2 regions of the Cupriavidus sp. 05L310 genome follow, and region 1 is predicted to be linked to the other one. Evidence: predicted binding sites of a transcription regulator. Region 1 holds the regulator's gene; the other holds the start of a gene.
The links. Region 1 encodes FliA, which starts transcription of late flagellar genes. Its sites were predicted from a motif close to CTAAAGTTTNNNNNNNNNNNGCCGNTA; they were not measured.
Positions count from the first base shown of each region.

Region 2: the regulator FliA is predicted to act here: its motif matches at 1,085-1,111, upstream of AC1DS6_RS08590 (DUF342 domain-containing protein).

Region 1 is NZ_JBFTOX010000006.1:17,067-20,940, forward strand. It holds gene flhF (flagellar biosynthesis protein FlhF) at 1-447, shown strand, start outside; gene AC1DS6_RS05240 (MinD/ParA family ATP-binding protein) at 451-1,269, shown strand; gene AC1DS6_RS05245 (RNA polymerase sigma factor FliA) at 1,309-2,025, shown strand; gene AC1DS6_RS05250 (flagellar protein FlhE) at 2,022-2,450, shown strand; gene AC1DS6_RS05255 (flagella synthesis protein FlgN) at 3,200-3,658, opposite strand; gene flgM (flagellar biosynthesis anti-sigma factor FlgM) at 3,712-3,874, opposite strand, start outside.
Region 2 is NZ_JBFTOX010000009.1:92,109-95,982, reverse strand. It holds gene AC1DS6_RS08595 (bestrophin family protein) at 36-986, opposite strand; gene AC1DS6_RS08590 (DUF342 domain-containing protein) at 1,384-3,039, shown strand; gene AC1DS6_RS08585 (hypothetical protein) at 3,339-3,874, opposite strand, start outside.

The DNA of each region.
Region 1 (3,874 bases):
GCCCGCTGGGCTGAAGCCGGCGAAGCGCAACTTCGCACGCTGCGCCACGCAATGGATCACCTGGGGCAGGGCGGGCAGGCAGGCGGCAACGAATCCTCGCTGGCCGAAGCGCAAGCCTGCGCGCGTCTGCTCGCCCTGCAGATGGCGGTAGCCGCGCTGCGGCTGGAGCAAGCGTGCGACGACAGCGCCGCCGCGTTCCTGGCGCGGCTGACCGGCCGCGCGCCCGCCCGCCAGATGCCGGCCGCCGCCGTGCTGGTGGAAGGCCTCGGCCGTTTGCTGGCCTTGCTCGGCGTGCTGGAGAACTACCCCGGCCGAGGTGGCCGCGCCACGCCGTCCGCCACCCACGAAGCGCCGCAGGAGGCCTTTCATCCCGGCGACGCCGCCGGCCTGCTCGAAGCGAGCATGAACGGCAGCCGCGTGTTGCAAACGCTGACGCAGGGAGAATAAGACGTGACTTCACTCGCCTCCGACCAGGCGGAAAGCTTGCGGCGCATGCTGGCGCCCCGCGCCACGCGCCGCATCGCGGTGGTCGCGAGCGATGCCGGTGCCGGCGCCACCACGGTGGCCCTGGGGCTGGCCAACGCACTCGCCATGCAAGGCGAGCGCGTCCTGCTCATCGATGAAGACCGCTTCGGCGCCCGCGCGACCCGCCTTGCCGGCGCCATGCCGGAAGGCACCCTGGCTGCCGTGCTGGGCGGCACCGTGACGCTGGAAGCCGCGCTGGGCAAGCGCCCGGCCGGCACCATCGCGGTGTTGCCCGGCAGTCCGCAGGCCGGTGGCGGACTGCAGGCGCTGAATGGCTTTCGCACTGTGCTCACCGATGCCCGCAGCGACGCAGACGGCGGCTTGTCGCAGGTAGCCGGCACGGCGCACAACCTCGTTGTGGTGCTGCGCGCGGAGCCGGCCTCGATCAAGGCCGCCTATGCCTGCATCAAGCGGCTCAATCACCTGTACGCCTGCCGGCGCTTCCACCTGGTGATCAACGCCGCCGCCAGCGATGCCGCCGCGAGTGCCGTGCTGGGCAACCTGGCGCGCACCGCCAGCCAGTATCTCGGCGTCGAGGCGAGCCCCGCCGGCAGCCTGCCGTACGACCCGCTGGTGGAACGCAGCGTGGCACTAGGCCGCTGCGTGGTGGAGGCCTTTCCCGCGGCGCCCGCTACCGCCGCGCTACGCCGCATCGCCACGGGCATTGCCAACTGGCCCTTGTCCACCGATTCCCGTTCAACCCCGACGGCGCCGCTGGCGCCGTCAGCCCCGGCCCTGGCTTAAACGCCTGGGCCTGCAGCCAGGACTCACGAGAATTCCACCATGTACACGATTCAGGGAAAGCTCGAACAGACCGACACCGTGACGGCGCATGCCTCGCTGGTGCGTCGTATCGCCCTGCAACTGGCAGCCAAGCTGCCTGCCAGCGTGCAGCTCGATGACTTGATCCAGGCTGGCATGATCGGCTTGCTCGATGCCGCCAAGCGTTACGAGGACACCCACGGTGCGCGTTTCGAGACCTATGCCAGCCAGCGCATCCGCGGCGCCATGCTTGACGAGGTGCGCGCCAATGACTGGCAGTCGCGCAGCCTGCGCCAGTTCACCCGGCGCATCGAACGCACCGTGCGCGGCCTGGAGCAAACGCTGGGCCGCGCGCCGCTCGACTCCGAAGTGGCGCAGGAGCTTGAGCTGCCGCTCGACGAATACCAGACACTGCTCAATGAAGTCTATGGCTGCCAGCTGCTGCACTACGAGGACTTCGAGCGCTCCGGCGAAGAGGACTTCCTGGACCGGCACCTGAGCGTCAGCGACGATGGCAACCCGCTCACTGTGCTGATGGAAAGCGGCATGCGCGAAGCGCTGATCCGTGCCATCGAGCGGCTGCCGGAGCGGGAAAAGCTGGTGCTGTCGTTGTGCTACGACCAGGAGCTCAATTTGCGTGAGATCGGGGCGGTGCTGGAGGTGACGGAGTCGCGGGTCTGCCAGATTCGCAGCCAGGCTATTACGCGGCTTCGTTCGCAGCTGCGCGGCTTGCTATGAGGGGCTGGTGCCATCGTCTTGGCGCTGCGGTGCTGGCCGCGGCCTGCTGCGCGGCCTGGGCCGCGCCCGCCGGGCCGCTGCATTCCTGGTCGGCTTCCGTGAACGGGCCTGCGCTGCATGGCAAAGGGTTGCGTACGGTGTCGCCGCCGATCTTGCCTACCGGTTACTTGCCGCAGGCGGAGGGGGCTATTACTACCGTGCGGTGGCGATATAGTTTTGCTAGTACGCCGCCTAATGAGCTGCAGGCTTATTTGTGCAATGCGCAGCGTTGTGTGTTGTTGCCGGGGGCGGAGGGGCTTACCGAGGCGTTTAGCGGGGATGATGCGGCCAAGGGGTTTGTGTTTGCGTTTCAGGTGCCTGGGCGGGGGGCGCTGATGCCGGTGTTGTTGGGGCAGTCGAATCAGGTTACGGTTAGTTTTAGGTGATGTTGCTGTTGCTGGCGGCGGTGGGTTATAAAAACATAAATTCAAAAGCTTAACGTCAAAGGCGGTTTCACCCCCCTGCGGGGGGCGACCTACTTTCTTGTCTTGCCAAGAAAGTAGGCAAAGAAGCGCACCGGATGGGGCGACACCCCCTCGGGATCCAGCGAAAAGAGCGGCCGGGACCCAAACTCGCATCGCCTTAAGGGGATACTCAAACATGGGTCCCTCTTTTCCGCTCTTTTCGCCGGATCCCGAGGCGCCCCATACGGCCTGGTACACCTTGACGGCTCGCTTCGCATCGCGTTGGGGTGTGGCCCGCCCCTCGGGCGCTCCCCACGGCTACACCGATCGTGGTTCTGGCGGCATCGCTTCTTCTTGCAATTCCTTCACGGTTTCGAGCCTTAGAGCCTTCGGGGTTTGACGGGAGCGCTGTTGTCCAATGTTGCGCTGGAGCAATCCGGTGTTCGGTGCGCAAGGGCCGGGCTTGTATGTCGGGGATCTCGAAGGTACGCCGCTGATTGGCGCATTGACTCGCTTCGCGCAGCACGGTTGCCGCTCGCCGAGCGTTGATACCTGCCGGTGAACGTCAAAGGTGGTTTCACCTCACTGCCCGGGGTGGCCTGAGGGGGATGCGCTGTCGCCTTCTGTTGCCAAGCGGCCTTTGATCCGGGTGGTTCCTAGAACCGCTTCTTGATGTTGCGGACTAACCAGTGGCAGTCCAGGTCGGATCCGGAATCAAGATCCGGAAACCATCAGCCGCTGGCCAGGCTGACCCCTTGCGGCCCAGTCTGCGTCCGTCCATCCTTCCCGTAGAGCGTCGCATTATCGCCACGCTGACGCAGCGCCAGGATCGCTTCTTCGGTGAATTCAAGATGCGCGTCCACCACGGCGGAATTGAGCGCATTGGCATCGCGCGCGGTGCGCGCGGCAAACACCAGCGTCCGCCATGCGGCTTCAACGCCCGCATCGATCTGCCGCCCGAACAATTGTCCGCCCGCGCCGGTGCGAATGCCCAAAGCCCCCATCTGTGCCTCGCGGGTGCGCGTCAAGGCACTCAGCAAGCCGGCAAGTTCGACCTTGCGTTCCAGCAACCCGGCCAGGGCCTGGTAGTCGCCGGCCTTGATCATGGTTCTTTCCTCGCCGAGCACGGCGGCGAATTCCTGCGCCAGCTCGGTTTCGCGGCGCAGGTTCTGGATCAGGGACTGGCTCATGGCTTGCCTATCGTGGGTATGGGTTGGCTAAACAAATGGCCGCGCAGCAGGGATCAGGCGCCGCCGTTCAGCTCACGCAGGGACGCGAGCAGGCCGTCGGCGATCTTGCTGGGGTCGATCCTGATCCGGCCTTCGGCGATGGCCTGGCGGATTTTCTCGACCTTGGCGGTATCGATATCGTCGTCACGATCTTCTACCAGGCGGGCGCCGATCTCG
Region 2 (3,874 bases), on a different contig from region 1:
AAGCGGCGCATGCCGGTCCGGCCGGCAATGGCGCGTCAGTGCAGGCAGTAATCCACCGGCGCGAGCGGCGGCGGCAACTCGGTTTCGCCCAGTGCTTCCTTCATGCCGATCTCGATGGCGCGGCACAGCGCGTCGAGCGGCAGGTCGTTGGGGCTGGTGCCGAACGGCTCTTCCAGTTCATCGCCCAGCGCATCGAGGCCGAAGAAGGTATATGCCACGATCGCCACCACGATGGGCGTGACAAAGCCGATGGTATCGACCAGCCCGAACGGCAGCAGGAAGCAATACAGGTATGCGGTGCGGTGCAGCAGCAGCGTGTATGAGAAGGGGATGGGCGTGTTGCGGATGCGATCGCATGCCACCGCCGTGGCCACCATGTGCGACAAAGTGTCGTCGATGCCGGCGGCAAGGCAAGGATCGACACGGCCTTGCCGCACGCAAAGGCCCAGATCCTCGCCCATGCCCATCATCAGCGCGGCTGGGGCGTTGGTGCTGCGCTGCAGTGCAGCAAGCTCCGCGGGCCGCAGCCAGGATCGCTCCAGCCCGGTATCCGCACTGCTGCCGCGCAGGCGGTTGCGCAGCGCGTAGGCATAAGCCATGGCGCGCGAGATCATGCGAACCCGCACATCGTCCAGCCCGGCCGGGGCAGCGGCGGCGCTACCCGGCGCCTCGGCAATCAGGCCGAGGCATTGCCGAGCCAGGTTCTGGCTGCGTACCACCAGGTCTCCCCACAGCTTGCGGCCTTCCCAGAAACGGTCGTAGGCGGCGGTATTGCGAAAGCCCAGGAAGATGGCCAGCGGCAAGCCGATCAGCGTGAAGGGAATGGCCGTGAGGGTGATCTTGTGCTGGAAAAACGCACCGTGGCTGAGCGTGACGCCTACCGCCACCACCAAGTTCACCAGCAGCGCGCGCCAGATGCGGGGCAGGACCGAGCCTCGCAGGACCAGGAACAGCTTCAGTCCCGAGGGGCGTTCTCGCACGATCATCAGTGATCCTCTTTGCTACGGTGTGGCATTCCGTCGATGGACGGAAGTGTACATTTTCCGCCGCTGGCGGTGGAGCGTCCGCCGGCCAAGTCACCCGGCTCAAGTTTTCCGCGAAACGGCCGTTGGTGTTGTGTGCGCCAGAAAGGACATAGACCCTTCGGCGCGCAAATGACACCCGGCCCAGGGGCCTGCCCGGCAGGCCCGAGCATCCGGTGGCCGAGCCAACCCAGGCGTGCCGCCAGGTACGCAGCGCCAGCCATCGGCAGCATGCCGCCTCGCCATATAACCAGCGCCGGATATGCGGCGCAGGGGCGCGGCGATACCCGGGCCGGGACCGCGGGCGGCGCGGAAGACGGGGCCGCGCCGCCCGGACACGATCCATCAAGGGAAGAACTGAATGGAAAACCGGGGACAAGACACAGTAGCCGGCGTAGCCGCAGGCTTGCAGGTCAGCCTGGATGAAGGCACGCGACAGTTGCGCGCAATATTCGCCGTTGCACCGGGCCGGCTGCCGCCGGACCGCGCGGGGCTGGAAGCGGTACTGGCCGGTGGCGGCTGGGCCGAGGCCAGGATGGACACGGCCGCGATCGGCGCCTTTCTCGCGCAATGCCAGCGTGCCACGGAGGGCATGCCGGTAGAAGCGTTGATCGGCCAGTTGACGGACGGCTACTTCGAACTCAGCGTCAGCAGCGACAACCTGAGCGTACGGCTTAACCTGCTGCCGCCGCAGGGCGGCCGCGCGGTCACGCGGGACGACATCCGCACCGCGCTGGCCGAGCGCGGCGTCGTTGCGGAGCCGGACCGGGAGGTGCTGCGCGGCGCGGTCGAAGCGGGCCTGTGCGACGGACTGGAAATCGCCACGGGACGCGCCGCGCTGCCCGGCACGCCGGCTCGCTTCGAGAGCCTGCTGGCGCCGCGCAAGCCGCTGGTGGCAGAGGATGAAAGCGGCCGCATCGATCTGCGCGACCTCGGATCCTTAATGCTGGTCAACCCAGGCACGCCGCTGATGCGGCGTATCCCGGCTCGTCAGGGCACCGATGGCGTCGATGTCTTCGGCAAGACCGTGGCAGCCGTACCCGCCGCCGATCCGCCGTTCGCGGAAGGCCTGACCGGGGTGGCCCCCGATCCTGCGGATCCGGAGGTCCTGCTGGCGGCTATTTCCGGCTCGCCGGTGTTGTCGGCGCAAGGCGCCAGCGTGAGCCCGGTGGTCGATGTCGAGGCGGTGGACATGCACTCAGGCAATGTCACGTTCGACGGCACCCTGCGTGTCAACGGCGACATCAAGACCGGCATGACCGTGCGCGTGACCGGCGACGTGATCGTCAGCGGCACCATCGAGGCCGCCCATGTGGAGGCGGGCGGCAACGTGGTGGTGAAAGGCGGCATCATCGGCAAGGCCGAAGGCGCTCACCAGAGTGCCGACAACGCCGCCACCGAGGCGCGGGTACGCTGCAAGGGCTCGTTGCATGCGCGCTTTATCGAAAGCGCGGTGGTGGAGGCCGGCACCGAGGTCAAGGTGGAAAGCGGCATTCGCCAAAGCGATGTCGCGGCCGGGACCAGCATCGTCGCCGGCAGCCCCAAGGGCGGCCAGGGCAATATCACCGGGGGACGCTGCCGGGCGCAACTGGCCGTGCGTACCGCCATCCTCGGTGGCGCCGCAGGCGCGGCCACCATCGTGCAGGTCGGAACCAACCCCTATGCCGAAGCCGAGAAGGCCGAGGCCGAGGCCCAGCGCCAGAAGCTGGAAGCCGAGCAGGGCAAGGTGCAGCAACTGGTCAGCTTCTTCGCCAAGCATCCCGAGAAAGCCGTCGGCGACCTGCGCGAGAAGGCGCGCGCCACCCTGTTCAAGCTCACCCGCGACTCGATCGAACTCGACTCCAGGCTGGCCAAACTGGCCGAAAAGCTGCGCCCGTCTCCCGAAGCCGTGATCGAAGTAAGCCGGCGTATCCATGGTGGGGTCAGCCTGCACATCGGGCAGAAGTCGATGAAGATCATGGAGGACAAGCCGGGCGGCCAGATCCGGCTGGTGGAGGATCGCATCGCGCTGGTCTGAAACCCGCTGCCTGGCGGCGTTTTGCGCTCCGCCGGCAGCTGGCAGCCGGTTGGCCGCGCCAGGGGCATGACCACTTGGTCAGGTTGCGCGCAAGTCTCCCGGCTCATTTTGCAGAAATTTCTCCTTGTAGATTAGGAAAGGGCTGGCATGTCGGGGCATGGCTACTCGCTAAAGTAGCCACATACCGCTCCTCCCCGGGGTGGTATCCCCGATGAGGGCCCGACCCCTTGGCCCTCTTTCCATAGCGCTGCATACTTTTGTATGCGGCGCTTCTTTTTTGCGGCTTCGGCTCCACAGTGCTACCAGACCCGAATCTTGATCTGCAGCGAAATGCAGCCGTCCACCTTGCCCCGCATGGTTGGGACATAGATCAGGTTCGCACCCAGGCGTCCGTATTCGATGCTGATGACCGGCGCGGCCATCGGGGACCAGCCGCCATGATTGATGTCCGGGTACCCGCGCACCGCGCCGGCCATCGCGCCGATCCGGAGCGGGCCCAGGTGCAAGGGCTGCCAGGAGAGACTCGCGTAAGTAGAGTGCTCGCGCATGCTGTTGCGGTACTCGCCGGCGGATAAGGTGAAATCCTCGCTCACGCGGAAATCGGCGCCGACTCCCCAGTTGTACGCGTTGTAGTGCGCCGTGTGATTGAAGTGATACGAGAGAAACCCTGCGTTCAGCCAGACCTGCGGGCTGAAGGCGGGCGCCGGGGCCTCCGGCGGCGTGGCATCGTCCGCGCGCACGGGTACGTTCCACATTGATGCGCACAAGGCAAACACCATGAGCAGTCCGCGCGGAAAAAGGCGATATCCCGCCGCGCCAGGGACTGGATAGGCAT